One region of the Streptomyces sp. NPDC002886 genome, then DNA from elsewhere that is predicted to be linked to it. Evidence: riboswitches for the same ligand, from Rfam matches in the RefSeq annotation. Region 1 holds a riboswitch; the other holds the start of a gene.

Region 1 (7,011 bases):
CGGCGGGGGTGCGGGCGGGCAGCAGGCCGGGGTTGTGGCAGTAGCCGCAGCGCCAGGGGCAGCCCTGGCAGAAGACGGTGCTGACCAGGCGGCCGGGCCAGTCGCAGGTGGAGAGCCGGGACCAGCCGCCGATGCGGATGACCTCGTCCGGCCGCGCGGCGGACGCGGCGGGCGCCGCGGGGCTCACACGGCCGCCTTGAAGTGGACGCGCTCGGCGTGTTCGCCCTTCTTGCCGATGTTGAAGGAGGACACCGGGCGGTGGTAGCCCATGACCCGGGTCCAGACCTCGCACACCGCCCCGCAGGTGGGGCAGTGGGGCTGCTCCCCCGCCAGGTAGCCGTGGTCGGCGCAGATGGAGAAGGTCGGGGTCACCGTCAGGTACGGGAGCCGGAAGGTCTCCAGCGAGCGCCGGACCAGCTTGCGGCAGGCCTCGGCCGTCGGGATCCGTTCGGGGGTGTACAGGTGCAGGACGGTGCCGCCCGTGTACTTGCCCTGCAGCTCGTCCTGGCGCTCCAGCGCCTCGAAGGGGTCGTCGGTCCAGCCGACGGGCAGCTGCGAGGAGTTGGTGTAGTACGGGTTGGCGTCGGTGCCGGCCTGGAGGATGCCGGGGAAGCGGGCCCGGTCCTCCTTCGCGAAGCGGTAGGTCGTCCCCTCGGCGGGGGTGGCCTCCAGGTTGTAGAGGTGTCCGGTGCTCTCCTGGAAGTCGACCATCCGGGCCCGGACCCGGTCCAGGAGGCGGACGGCGCGGGCGTGGCCCTCGGGCGCGGTGATGTCGTACGCGTCCCCGCTGAAGTTGCGCACCATCTCGTTGATCCCGTTGACCCCGATGGTGGAGAAGTGGTTGCGCAGGGTGCCCAAGTACCGCTTGGTGTAGGGGAAGAGGCCGCCGTCGATCAGGTCCTGGACGGTGATCCGCTTGAGTTCGAGGCTGTCCTTGGCGAGCTCGCACAGCCGGTCCACCTCGACCAGCAGGCCCGCCTCGTCGCCCGCGTAAAGGTGCCCGAGCCGGGCGCAGTTGAGGGTGACCACGCCGAGCGAGCCGGTCTGTTCGGCGCTGCCGAAGAGGCCGTTGCCGCGCTTGAGCAGCTCGGTCAGGTCGAGCTGGAGCCGGCAGCACATGGAGCGGATCATGTGCGGTTCGAGCTCGGAGTTGATGAAGTTCTGGAAGTACGGGAGCCCGTACTTGGCGGTCATCGTGAAGAGCCGCTCGGCGTTCTCGCTCTCCCAGGGGAAGTCCCGGGTGATGTTGTAGGTCGGGATGGGGAAGGTGAACACCCGCCCGGTGGCGTCCCCTTCCGTCATCACCTCGATGAACGCCCGGTTGATCATGTCCATCTCGGCCTGGAGCTCGCCGTAGGTGAAGCCGGTCTCCTCCCCCGCGACCACCGGGACCTGCCCGCGCAGGTCCTCGGGGCAGGTCCAGTCGAAGGTGAGGTTGGTGAAGGGGGTCTGGGTGCCCCAGCGCGAGGGCACGTTGAGGTTGTGCACCAGCTCCTGGACGCACTGCCTGACCTGGTCGTACGTCATCGCGTCGAGGCGGACGTAGGGCGCGAGGCAGGTGTCGAAGGAGGAGAAGGCCTGGGCGCCCGCCCATTCGTTCTGCAGGGTGCCGAGGAAGTTCACGATCTGGCCCACGGCCGAGGACAGGTGCCGGGGCGGGGCGGAGTCGATCTGTCCGGGGACCCCGTTGAAGCCCTCGGTCAGCAGGGTGCGCAGGGACCAGCCGGCGCAGTAGCCGGAGAGCATGTCCAGGTCGTGGATGTGGAGGTCGCCCTCGCGGTGCGCGCGGGCCACGGCGGCGGGATAGACCTGTTCCAGCCAGTAGTTCGCCGTGACCTTGCCGGCGGCGTTGAGGATGAGGCCGCCGAGCGAATAGCCCTGGTTGGCGTTGGCGTTCACCCGCCAGTCCCGGCGGTCCAGGTATTCGGTCACGGTCTCTACGGCGTCGACGACAGCAGTCACGGCAGCCCTCCCACGAGGCTCGGCACGGAAGAATGGCGGGCTTCGAAGCCCATGCCGGCAGGGGTCGGACTCGTCCGCCGTGGCGGACTCACCGTTGCGGGGCAGTCCCGGATTCCCACCGGGTTCCCTGTTGCCTCGGCCGGGGAGAGACCCCGCCGAACCGGCAGAGCCAACACTACATATAGATGTGATGGCAGATCGCCACCACTACATATGGGGTGACGAAGGTCCCGGAGTAAGGGACTTCGGGCCCTGCGGGCTCAGCTCCGGCCGCTGGTGACCGCGTAGTACTGGAGGTCCTGGACCTCCACCGTGCGGTCCACCCGGTAGGGCAGCTCCACCCGGGCCCCGGTCCTGCCGTCGCGCACCACGGCCGCCGAGCCCGTGCCCGTGCCCAGGGGCAGCAGCTCGGAGTGGACACCGGCCGGAGCGGCGTGCGCGTCCCCGGCCGCTCCCACGGCCGTACGGATGCTCGCGGGCGCGGTCAGGAAGCTCAGCACCTCCACCGTGTCCCGGGCCGCGGCGCTGCCGCCCCGCAGCGACATCACCAGGGACTGGCCGCCGCTCGGGTCGGCGGCGGCGAACTGGGTGCGCGAGCTCAGGTACAGCGTGTCGCGGACGATCTTCGGCCAGCCACCCGTCTTGAACCGGGTGAGGTAGTACGAGGAAAGGTCCAGGTAGGCATGGCCGTTGTGCAGGGAGGGCGCGAACTGGCTGCCCTCGCTGTAGTCGTTCCAGGTGGTGAGCTGGACCCAGTCGGCCCCGTCCTCGATGGCGCGGTTCCATGTGGCCCGCAGGGTCGCGGTGTTGCCGGCCTCGTCGTAGATGCCCTGGTTGGGCCGGGCGTCCTGGACCGATACGGGCTGCATCCAGATCTTGCCCGCGGCGTGGGCGCGCCGGACGTCGCGCGTGGAGCCCTCCTGACCGACGTAACTGCGGCTGCCCCACTCGGAGAATCCGTAGCTGATGGACTCGAACTCACCGCTGTGCGAGCCGAAGTCGAGGAAGAGCGGGACGAAGGCGGTGCGGATGCCGTGCCGGGACTTCAGGACGTCCATGACCCGGGTCCACCAGGCGGCGCTCTTCTCCTCGGCCTTGAACGGCGAGACGACCAGCCGGCCGTCGGGAAGCCGGTGGGCCGCCGGGGCCTTGCCGAGGTCCGCGAGCAGGTCGGCGAGCACGGCCGGGTCGTCGGTGCCCAGGGAGGTCATGTCCGGCATCAGCATGACCTTGAAGGACGGGTCCACCGAGCGGGCGGCCTCCATCAGGAGCGCGCAGCGCTCCCGGTTCTTCCCCGCCAGGGAGAGCAGGTCGAGGGTGAACCCGTCGAGGCCTGCGGCGCGGGCCGTACGAACCTCCTGCTGGAGGTTGGCGAGCTCCCAGTTCCCGGCCTTGGGCCGGACGGGCAGCGGCCGGTCGCGCAGCAGGCCCCCGTAGCGCTCGTGCTTGCCGTTCTCGCCGTCCGGCTTCAGGTAGTTGCGGGTGTAGTAGTCGGCGTCGGCGCTCGCGTTGTCGAGGGAGAGCGGGTACGGGGTGAAGTAGTGGGCGAAGACCAGCTTCTTGCCGGCGGCGCCGGAGCGCAGGGTGGCCGGCTGCGGCATGTCGAAGGGAAGCGGCCCGGACGGGCGGGCTCCGTCGCCCCCGCCGGACTCCGGGTCCTCGGGCTCCGGGGACGGCGCGGGCGGGCTCTGCGGGACGGTGGTGCCCGGGGCGCCGGTGACGGCGGGGCCGGTGGCCGTGGGCGCGGGGCCGTCGCCGGGGACCGCGGGCAGCGTGGCGCCCGGGACGGCTCCCGGACGGCCCTGCGCGCCGGCGACGGTGCGGGTGTCCCAGGCGAGGCCCGTCGCGGCGCAGACGCCCACGAGGAGGAAGGCGGTCAGGAAGAGGCTCATTACGGGCCTTCGGCTGCGGAAGCCCGGGCGGCTCCGGAAGCCCGCACGTCCGCGCACGCCCGTACGGCCCCGCACGCCCGCACGTCCGCGCACGCCCGCACGGCCCCGCAAGCCCGCACGGCGCCGGTGCGACGTGGGTCTCGCGCCCCGCCCTGCCCGACGCCGGTCCGCACTCATCCTGGCCCTCCCCAGAGCATTCCCGCGCCGCGCCCGGACATCGGGCCGCACCGGAGCAGTACAGCGGATTCCGGGCCCCCGGACAACCGTTGGCGGAAACGGCCGCGAACGACGGAGTGTCGCGCCTCTTCGCGCGGGGTGGACAAAGCGATGTGACCTGTACAACTACGGCGATCATCGGACGCCACGGTCCTTTCAGCGGAATAGGGAATTCCACTGGCCTTTCCTGAAAAGTGGCGCATAATCGTCTTCATGCGGCTTGAAACAACCCTCTTGCCGCAGGTCACGCATGCAGGGGGGCATCGTGTCGATGAGGGATTCCAGAGGAGCCGGCACTTTCCCGGCGACCTCCGCGGAGCTGTCCCGTCTATTCACCGCCGTGCGGCGGGGCAAGGTGCTGACCGTCACCGGTCGGTTCCGTGAGCCCCGGAGCCAATTGGTCCGGGAGATCGGGCAACGGCTCTCGTCCAATTTCTACGACGGAGTGGCCGTCGTGTCCATGGACCACCGGTTCGGGATCCGCGACCTGACCGCGGCGCTGGGCAGCCTGCCGGGCATGCCGTTCCTGCCGTGCGGGACGTCGAACGCGGCGTCGTGGCTGGCGGAGCGCGACATGCTGCTCGTACTCGACGGCTGCGAGCACCTCGCGTCCGAGACCCTGGACTGGCTGCGCGAGCTGCTCGCCGTGGCCCCCGGGCTGCGGATCCTGGCCGCCGGGCGCGACCCGCTGGCCTTCTCGCCGGATCAGGTGCACCGACTCTGAGCGGGTGCGGAAACGGGTCCGCCCCGGTCGGCGATTGCCGACCGGGGCGGACCCGTGGAAGCGATGGACCTCAGTCCCGATGAGTCTCGGTCCCGATGGATCTCGGTCCGATGAACCACGGTCCCGATGAACCACGGTCCCGATGAACCCCGGTCCCGATGAACCTCAGCCGAGGAGCGCGAGCGCCTCGTTCAGCGTCGCGGACGGCCGCATGATCGCCGAGGCCTTGGCGGCGTCGGGCTGGTAGTAGCCGCCGATCTCCGCCGGAGCGCCCTGCACGGCGATGAGCTCGCCGACGATCTTCTCCTCGGACTCGGCCAGCGTCTTGGCCAGCGGGTCGAAGGCGGCGGCCAGCTTCGGGTCATCGGTCTGGCGCGACAGCTCCTGCGCCCAGTACAGGGCGAGGTAGAAGTGGCTGCCGCGGTTGTCGATGCCGCCCAGCTTGCGGCTCGGCGACTTGTCCTCGTTGAGGAAGGTGCCGGTCGCCCGGTCCAGGGTGTCGGCCAGCACCTGGGCGCGGGCGTTGCCGGTGGTGGTGGCGAGGTGCTCGAAGGAGACGGCCAGCGCGAGGAACTCACCGAGGGAGTCCCAGCGCAGGTAGTTCTCCTTGACGAGCTGCTGGACGTGCTTCGGGGCGGAGCCGCCGGCGCCGGTCTCGAAGAGGCCGCCGCCGTTCATCAGCGGGACGACCGACAGCATCTTGGCGCTGGTGCCCAGCTCCAGGATGGGGAACAGGTCGGTCAGGTAGTCGCGCAGCACGTTGCCGGTCACCGAGATGGTGTCCTCGCCGCGGCGGATCCGCTCCAGGGAGTAGGCGGTGGCCTCGACCGGGGACAGGATCTTGATGGTCAGACCGTGGGTGTCGTGGTCCGCGAGGTACGTCTTGACCTTGGCGATCAGCTGCGCGTCGTGCGCGCGGCCCTCGTCGAGCCAGAAGACGGCCGGGACGCCGGTGGCGCGGGCGCGGGTGACGGCGAGCTTGACCCAGTCCTGGATCGGCGCGTCCTTGGTCTGGCAGGCGCGGAAGATGTCGCCGGCGGCGACCTCCTGCTCCAGGACCGTGGCACCCGAGGCATTGACGAGGCGGACGGTGCCCGCCGCGGCCAGCTCGAAGGTCTTGTCGTGGCTGCCGTACTCCTCGGCCTTCTGGGCCATGAGGCCGACGTTCGGCACCGAGCCCATCGTGGACGGGTCGTACGCGCCGTGTGCGCGGCAGTCGTCGATGACGACCTGGTAGACACCGGCGTAGCTGCTGTCCGGGAGGACGGCGAGGGTGTCGGCCTCGGCGCCGTCCGGGCCCCACATGTGGCCGGAGGTGCGGATCATGGCCGGCATCGAGGCGTCGACGATGACGTCCGACGGGACGTGCAGGTTGGTGATGCCCTTGTCGGAGTCCACCATCGCGAGGGCAGGGCCCTCGGCGATCTCGGCGTCGAAGGAGGCCTTGATCGCGGCGGCGTCGGGCAGCGCGCCCAGGCCGTTCAGGATGGTGCCGAGACCGTCGTTCGGGGAGAGGCCGGCGGCCGCCAGGGTCTCGCCGTAGCGGGCGAAGGTCTTCGGGAAGAAGGCGCGGACCACGTGGCCGAAGATGATCGGGTCGGAGACCTTCATCATCGTGGCCTTGAGGTGCACGGAGAACAGGACGCCCTCGGCCTTGGCGCGCTCGATCTGGTCGTTGAGGAAGGTGCGCAGCGCGTCGACGTGCAGGACGGACGCGTCCACGACCTCGCCGGCGAGGACCGGTACGGACTCGCGCAGGACGGTGACGGCGCCGTCGGCGTCGACGAACTCGATGCGCAGCGTGTCGGCCTCGGCGATCACGGCGGACTTCTCGGTGGAGCGGAAGTCGTTCTCGCCCATGGTGGCGACGTTCGTCTTCGACTCGGAGACCCAGGCACCCATGCGGTGCGGGTGCGCCTTGGCGTAGTTCTTGACCGAGGCCGGGGCGCGGCGGTCGGAGTTGCCCTCGCGCAGGACCGGGTTGACGGCGCTGCCCTTGATCTTGTCGTAGCGGGCGCGGTTCTCGCGCTCCTCGTCGCTCTTCGGGTCGTCCGGGTAGTCCGGAAGCGCGTAGCCCTGGCCCTGGAGCTCGGCTACCGCGGCCTTGAGCTGCGGGATCGATGCCGAGACGTTGGGCAGCTTGATGATGTTGGCCTCGGGCGTCTTCGCCAGCTCGCCGAGCTCGGCGAGGGCGTCCGCGATCCGCTGTCCCTCTTC
Region 2 (7,011 bases), 460 kb from region 1:
AGGCGTCCACCGTGCCGTCGACGCTGAAGTCGTTCCTCGCGTACAGCGCGGACTGCTGGGCGGTGGTGGCCTCGCCGGAGACGTGGAAGTCGTAACCCTGGAGGGTCACGAAGTCGAGGTCGCGCATGATCCGGCGGACGTCGAAGCCCGCGTCGATCTTGGCGGGGGCGGTCGGGACGAAGGCGGACAGCTCGTACTTCGCCTTCCGCTTCTGGCTGCGTGCGTAGTCGTCGAGCTGCGTGCGGAACTCGCTCACCAGCGCGGTGAAGTTCTTCTTGTCCTCGGGGCGGTAGGTGGTGTCGGTGTCGCCCGACGAGCCGGGCCACTCCCAGTCGATGTCGAACCCGTCGAAGATCCCCGCGGCCGAACCCGCCCCGCCGCGGGTGCCGTCCTGCGGGAGGTTGCCCTTGATGTACAGGTCGATGCAGGAGGACACGAGGGCCTTGCGGGAGGCCGGGGTGAGCGCGGCGTCCGAGAAGTGCGTCGACCAGCTCCAACCACCCAGGGAGAGCAGGACCTTGAGGCCGGGGTGTTTGGCCTTGAGCTCGCGGAGCTGGTTGAAGTTGCCGGCGAGCGGCTGCACCCAGTCGTCGGCGACGCCGTCCACCGAGTTCTCGGCGTCCAGGGGCCGGACGTAGTCGGCCCAGGCGTCGGCCTCACCGGGAATGTTGCCGGTGAAGCACTTGCCTTCCGCGCTGATGTTGCCGAAGGCGTAGTTGATGTGCGTGAGCTTGCTCGCGCTGCCGTTCTTCTCCAGGTCCTGAACCTGGAAGTCCCGTCCGTAGACGCCCCATTGGGTGAAGTAGCCGACCTTTTTGTACGAGCGGCCGTGCCCGGAGCCCTCGTGGCCGGAGCCGTCGTGGGCGGGGGCGAAGGCGGTCAGCAGGGAGAGGGAGCAGGCGGCGACTGCCAGCTTGCCGAGCATGCTGCGGCGCATGGGCTTCCTTTGCGGATGCGGTGAGTGGTGCCGGGGCGCGTGCGCTGTGCATGCGGAAACTATTGGTCTGGACCACAGCGGGTCAAGGGGGTGGAGCAACTCGGTCCGCCCGGGCGGGCGTTCGGCCTGCTCGGATCGGGGGAGGCTCCACTGACCGGCATCGCTGGCGAGCCGGGGAGGCGGTGTACAGGCCGCTGTGGAGGCAACTGTCCACGACTCAATACCTGCGGTCTCAAGGCGCGGACACCAGCTGGATCGTCCCCGGCGGGCAGGCGCCACTCGACATGCTCCTGACCAGCGGAGACCGTCCGCTCAGCGGCTGGCTCGGATCCGCCGGCGCGTGGACCCGGGACGAAATTTCCCGCGTTTGATCACCGAATTCAGTGGATCTTCGGTGTGCGCCGTGGCATGGTTGGTCTCACCGAAGGGGTGTAGCTCAGTTGGTAGAGCACCGGTCTCCAAAACCGGTTGTCGTAGGTTCGAGCCCTGCCACCCCTGCCAGACGAAGGAGCAGGTGAAAGCCTGTTTGCAGTCCCCCGGCCGATCAAGGCCGGGGGACTTCTTCGTCTCTGGAGTCCACTAGGAGGCAGAGGCCCCTTCCCCTCGGTCCTGGGCGCGTAGCCTTCTTCGGTGACGAAGACCGTGACGTATGTAGAGATGACGGATCCCGGTCAGCTCGTGCCCGGTGTTCCGGTTCCGGAACTCGCGCTCGTCGCTGTGGACGCGGACCTGTCGCTGGTTCCCGGCCTGATGGCCAGGATCGGTGCGCCGTACCGGTGGCGCAGTGCCCGCCGCAGTCCCCAGGAGTGGCAGGAGTGGTTCGCCGGGCATCCGGACCGGACCTGTTGGCTGCTGCGCTTGGGGGACGAGCCGGCCGGCGTGGTCTGCTACGACCTCCACCCGGGTGCCGACGTCGAGATCAGGACGTTCGGGCTCCTGCCCGAGTTCACCGGGAAGGGGCTCGGCGGCCATGCGCTGACGCTCGCGATCCGGCAGGGCTGGAATCTGGTGCCCGGCGTGCGCCGGGTGTGGCTGCACACGTCGTCGGCCGACAACCCGAACGCGCTGCCCAACTACCACCGCCGCGGGTTTCGTACCTTCAAGACCGAAGAAGAAGGCGTGTCGGAATCGGACGCGCCCTGACCGATGCCGGGTCGGCCTGTCCAAGCGGACGCCATCCGGCGCGACCTCACGGACACCGTAGATTGACCCGGTGACCTACGACATCGTGCTCGTGCGGGTGCGGCCGGGCCTGACGCTTCAGGAAACGCTCGAGGGCCTCAACGCCGACTTCGATCCCGATGCCGACCTGCCGCTGCTTCGCGTCACCGACGCGCAACGCGGCGAGTGGGACCGGACCCTGCGCCGAGTCTCCCGGGACATCGGTCCTGTCGAGTCGGCGGAGTACCTGTACAGCCTCACCCTTGAGACGCTCGGCCCGCCGGGGCGCGTACAGCTCGACTACTGCGGGGACACGGCCCACATCGAGGTCCCCTACCGCCACTCGGGTGCGGCGGCGTTGGAAGTGATGGAACTGGCTTACCGCATCGCCCGGATCGTCGAGGACGAAACCGGCCTGACCGGCCACGACTTCGAGGTGGGCCAGCCCACCCGAACCGGTGACCCCGCCAAGGCCGCCGTCCGGCTGGGCGGTGTCTCCGATTGGGCACGCCACCACGTGAGCTAGAGGATCACAGGGCCTGTCGGCGGCCGGAGGTCTCGCGCAGCCATCGGGCGTGCCGGCGGACATACGACGCGTCCTGGGGGAAGTAGCCGGCCCAGTCCTCGTCGAGGGGCGTCCAGGCCGCAGGCTGTCCGCTCTCCGCCACCAAGGGGGTCGCCGCACTCGCGATCGCGACGAACGACAGCCCGAGGGTCGGCGCCCACTCCGCGCGGTAGGAACGCACCGTCGCCGCCGCGGGTTCGGGCAGCAGATCCACCGCGATGCCGGTCTCCTCGAAGAGTTCGCGACGTGCTCCCTCGCGGGGGGTTTCACCCGGCTCGACGCTCCCGCCCGGCGGAACCCAGCCACGCCATCGGTGATGAACCAGGAGCACCCGGGCGAGATCCTCGTCGAAGACCCACACCTCCGCGGCGAGCGGCGCCGTGGACCCCAGGCCGTCGGTGGTCAACCACTGGCCGGCGCCGTCGAGGTGGATCCTCGCCAGCCGGACATCGGCGGCCGCGGCCTCTGCGACCCGGCGGTCGAACGCATCAGGAATCATCACCTCGGCACCATAGGGCGGGGGTCTGACACCGGGACGGCACCGGGACATGCCCGGACCCTTCGGTTCCTCGGCATGCCCCGGCTCGGAGTGCGCGCCCCCGGCGGGGCTCAGTACGTCGGGCAGAGGTTGGCCTGGACGGCCGCGACGATCAGGGCGGACTTGACGGGGCCGAAGCCGTCGGGGTGATGGGGGCCGATGAAGCGCTGGTTGGCACCGGCCACGCGCTTGGCCGGGTCCTTCTCGCCCTTCATCGACTGGCACTGGTCGAGGCCGCGCGAAACGGCCTTGTCGTCCTTGCCGTTGACGATCTCGGGGGCGATCGTGTTCAGCGCGGCCAGGTAGGCGGCGCGCTGCGCGGGTGCGGGGCTCGGAGGGAGACCGCTGTCGGGGCGGGCCGCGCTGGGATCGGCGCTGGGCCGTCCGGCGCTCGGATCGGCGCTCGGCACGGTCGATGCCGGGGCCGGGCCGGAGGACGTGCCGGGGGCCGGGGCGTCCGAGTCGCCGCACCCGGCGAGGACGAGGAGTGCGGCGCCGGTGAGGGCGGTGATCACGTGGTGTCTGCGCATCGGGTCATCGTCGCCCGGGGCGGGGCCCGGTGGGGCCCCGCGGGGGCCGCTGTGACCGGGCTGTGACGCGCCGCGCCGCCGCCGGCCCGGTGCGCGGCCGGCCGGCCCGGTGCGAAGGTGCCGGAGGAACCCGGGGAGAACGCCTAGCCTGGGGGAATGACCGCCACCGCCGGGCCCGATCCCCGTTCCGACCTGCGGGAATTCCTGCGTTCCCGGCGCGCCCGGATCGGCCCCGAGGAGGTGGGGGCCGCCGCCCACCCGGGAAGGCGGCGCGTGCCCGGGCTGCGGCGCGAGGAGGTCGCGCAGCTCGCGGGGGTCAGCGTCGACTACTACACCCGGCTGGAGCAGGGCCGTACCCAGCACGTCTCCGCCGAGGTCCTCGACGCGGTGGCCCGTGCGCTGCGGCTCGACGCCACCGAGCGGTCCCACCTCTTCGAGCTGGCCCGGCCCCAGCGGGCCACCGGGCCCGGTCGCGCCGCCGACGCCCCCGGCCGCGCGGAGGCCGACGGCCCGCAGCGGGTGCGGGCGGGCCTGTACCGGGTCCTGGACGCCCTGGAGGACGGCACCCCGGCGATGATCATGGGGCGCAGGCTCGAAGTCCTGGCCGCGAACCGGCTCGCCGAGGCCCTGTACGCCGACTTCGGCGCGCCGGGGTCGGGTGCGCCGGCGTCGGGTACCCCGGGGTCGGGCGCCCCCGGGTCGCCTACCCCGGAGTCGGGTGCGCCGGATCGGCGCGGCCGCAACCTGGCGCGGTTCCTCTTCCGCGACCCCGCCGCCCGCGAGCTCTTCGCCGACTGGGAGGGCGCCGCGCGCGGAGTCGTGGCCGCGCTGCGGTTCTACGCCGGCAGGCACCCGTACGATCCGGATCTGGGCCCGCTCGTCGAGGAACTGAGTTCGCTCGACCGGGACTTCCGGCGCTGGTGGGCCGGTCACGACGTGCTCGAGCACACCCACGGCACCAAAAGGTTCCGGCACCCCGACGTCGGTGAACTGGCCCTGGAATACGAGTCCCTGACCTTCCCGGACGATCCCGACCAGACCCTCTACCTCTACACGGCCGAGCCCGGATCCCCCTCCGACGAGGCGCTGCGCGCCCTCGCCTCCCGGGTGGCCGGCGCGGTGCGGGCGGAACGCTGACGTCGCCCTTCTGGCACACTGGGCCACGTTATCCAGGCGGTGCAGGACAGGAAACCGGTGCGAATCCGGTGCGGTCCCGCCACTGTGACCGGACGCCCCCGCGCGGGGCCCCGGGAGTCAGACACTGACGCACCGCCTCTTTCGGTTCGACCAGGGGACGCGGATCCCCGGGAGAGGCTCCACCATGTCTTCGTACCCCCGTGCGCTGCTGCGCGCGCTCTTGCCCGTACCCCTCCTGATACCGCTGGCCGCCTGCGGGGGATCACCCGTGGCGCAGGACGCGAAGGCCGCGGCGGGCGCCGCGCCCGGCTTCCCGTACTCGGTCACCAACTGCGGTGTCACCAGCACCTATCAGGCACCGCCGCGGCGTGCGGTCGCCATGAACCAGCACGCCACCGAGATCCTGCTGGCCCTCGGGCTGGAGGGGAAGACGGTCGGGACGGCCTACCTGGACGACGCCGTACTGCCCGCCTACCGGTCCGCGTACGACAAGATCAAGGTGCTGGCGAAGGAGTACCCCTCCCGGGAGGTCCTCCTCGGCGCCAACCCCGATTTCGTGTACGGGGGTTACTCCAGCGCCTTCGACAAGGCGCAGGGCCGCGACCGGGAGGGACTCGCGAAGTCCGGTGTCAACTCCCGCCTCAGCGTGGAGTACTGCACCGAGGGCAAGGTCGGCCTCGACCAGCTCAAGACCGAAATCACCGAGGTGGCACGTACCTTCGGCGTCCCCGAGCGCGGCGAGCGGCTCATCGCCGACGAACAGCGCCGCATCGACGCCGTCACCGCACGCCTGAAGGACAAGGACAGGCCCGCCGTCTTCGTCTACGACTCGGGCGAGGCCTCCGCCTTCACCTCCGGAGGCAACGGCATCGGCAACGAGATCATCTCGCTCGCGGGCGGCACGAACGTATTCGCCGACCTCCAGGACACCTTCGGCGACGTGTCCTGGGAGAAGGTCATCGAGCGCAAGCCCGAGGTCGTCCTCATCTACGACTACGGCGGCACCACCGTCGAAGCCAAGAAGCAGCGCCTGCTCAAGGACCCGGCACTGGCCCAGGTCCCCGCGATCAGGAACCAGCGGTTCGTCGTGCTGCCGCTGTCCTCCGCCGTGCTCGGCGTACGCGTCGCGGACGCCGTCGAATCGCTGGGCGGCCAGCTCCACCCCGACGCCGCGTGAGGCTCCGGGCCGCCCGAGCGTTCACCCGTACCCCGGTCGTACTGGCCCTGCTGGCCGCCGCCCTGGCCGCGTCGGCCCTGGCGGGGCTGGTCCTGGGGCCGGTACGGATCCCCCCGGGCGAGGTGCTCGACCTCGTGCTCGCGGGGCCGGGGCCCCGGGCCGGAGGGGGCGCCTTCGGGGCGATCGTGTGGGACGTGCGCATGCCGCGCGTCCTGCTCGGGGCCGTCGTCGGCGCGGGACTGGCCGTCGCGGGAACCGTGCTCCAGGCTCTCGTCCGCAACCCGCTCGCCGACCCGTTCCTGCTCGGGGCCTCCTCCGGGGCTTCCACCGGAGCGGTGCTGGTGATCGTCTTCGGGGCCGGATTCCTCGGCTTCGCGGGCACCGCCGCCCTCCCGCTCGCCGCGTTCGCCGGGTCGATGGGCGCACTCGTCGCCGTCTACGCGATGGCCCGGCGCGGCGGTGCCATGACCACCGGCCGGCTGATCCTCGCCGGAGTCGCCGTCCAGTACGTGCTATCCGCGCTGACCAGCCTGGTCCTCGTGCTGTCCGCGCAGCCCGATCAGGTGCGCAGCGTGCTGTTCTGGACCCTCGGCGGGCTCGGCGGGGCACGCTGGAGCGAACTGGCCCTGCCCGCCGGGGCCCTGCTCCTGGGCACCGGGTCGCTCATCGCCCTGGCCCGGCCGCTGGACCTGCTGCTCGCGGGGGAGGAGGGCGCGCAGACGCTCGGCCTGGACACCGGCCGGTTCCGGGCCGCCGTGTTCGTCCTCACCTCGCTCGTCATCGGCGTACTGGTGGCCTACAGCGGGGCGATCGGATTCGTGGGGCTGATGATCCCGCACGCCGCGCGGATGGTCGTCGGAGCCGGGCACCGGGCGTTGCTGCCCGTGGCCGCGCTGGGCGGGGCGGTGTTCCTGACCCTGGCCGACCTGATCGCCCGTACCGCCGCCGCGCCGGAGGAGATCCCGG

Evidence for each region. A riboswitch is a leader RNA that binds a small molecule or an ion and turns the genes downstream of it on or off. The one in region 1 is predicted to bind cobalamin.
Region 2: another riboswitch for cobalamin. It lies ahead of ACFYYB_RS01510 (ABC transporter substrate-binding protein); the one in region 1 lies ahead of ACFYYB_RS03680 (ribonucleoside triphosphate reductase).

Annotation. Positions count from the first base shown of each region.
Region 1 is NZ_JBIAPV010000001.1:824,641-831,651, forward strand. Features, by position in the region: gene ACFYYB_RS03675 (anaerobic ribonucleoside-triphosphate reductase activating protein) at 1-187, opposite strand, end outside; gene ACFYYB_RS03680 (ribonucleoside triphosphate reductase) at 184-1,962, opposite strand; cobalamin riboswitch at 2,001-2,142, opposite strand; gene ACFYYB_RS03685 (glycoside hydrolase family 71 protein) at 2,223-3,854, opposite strand; gene ACFYYB_RS03690 (hypothetical protein) at 4,342-4,794, shown strand; gene ACFYYB_RS03695 (NADP-dependent isocitrate dehydrogenase) at 4,960-7,011, opposite strand, start outside.
Region 2 is NZ_JBIAPV010000001.1:360,515-367,525, reverse strand. Features, by position in the region: gene ACFYYB_RS01545 (glycoside hydrolase family 18 protein) at 1-937, opposite strand, end outside; tRNA gene ACFYYB_RS01540 (tRNA-Trp) at 1,363-1,438, shown strand; gene ACFYYB_RS01535 (GNAT family N-acetyltransferase) at 1,568-2,080, shown strand; gene ACFYYB_RS01530 (hypothetical protein) at 2,151-2,624, shown strand; gene ACFYYB_RS01525 (NUDIX domain-containing protein) at 2,629-3,162, opposite strand; gene ACFYYB_RS01520 (hypothetical protein) at 3,273-3,731, opposite strand; gene ACFYYB_RS01515 (helix-turn-helix transcriptional regulator) at 3,888-4,868, shown strand; cobalamin riboswitch at 4,878-5,015, shown strand; gene ACFYYB_RS01510 (ABC transporter substrate-binding protein) at 5,053-6,045, shown strand; gene ACFYYB_RS01505 (FecCD family ABC transporter permease) at 6,042-7,011, shown strand, end outside.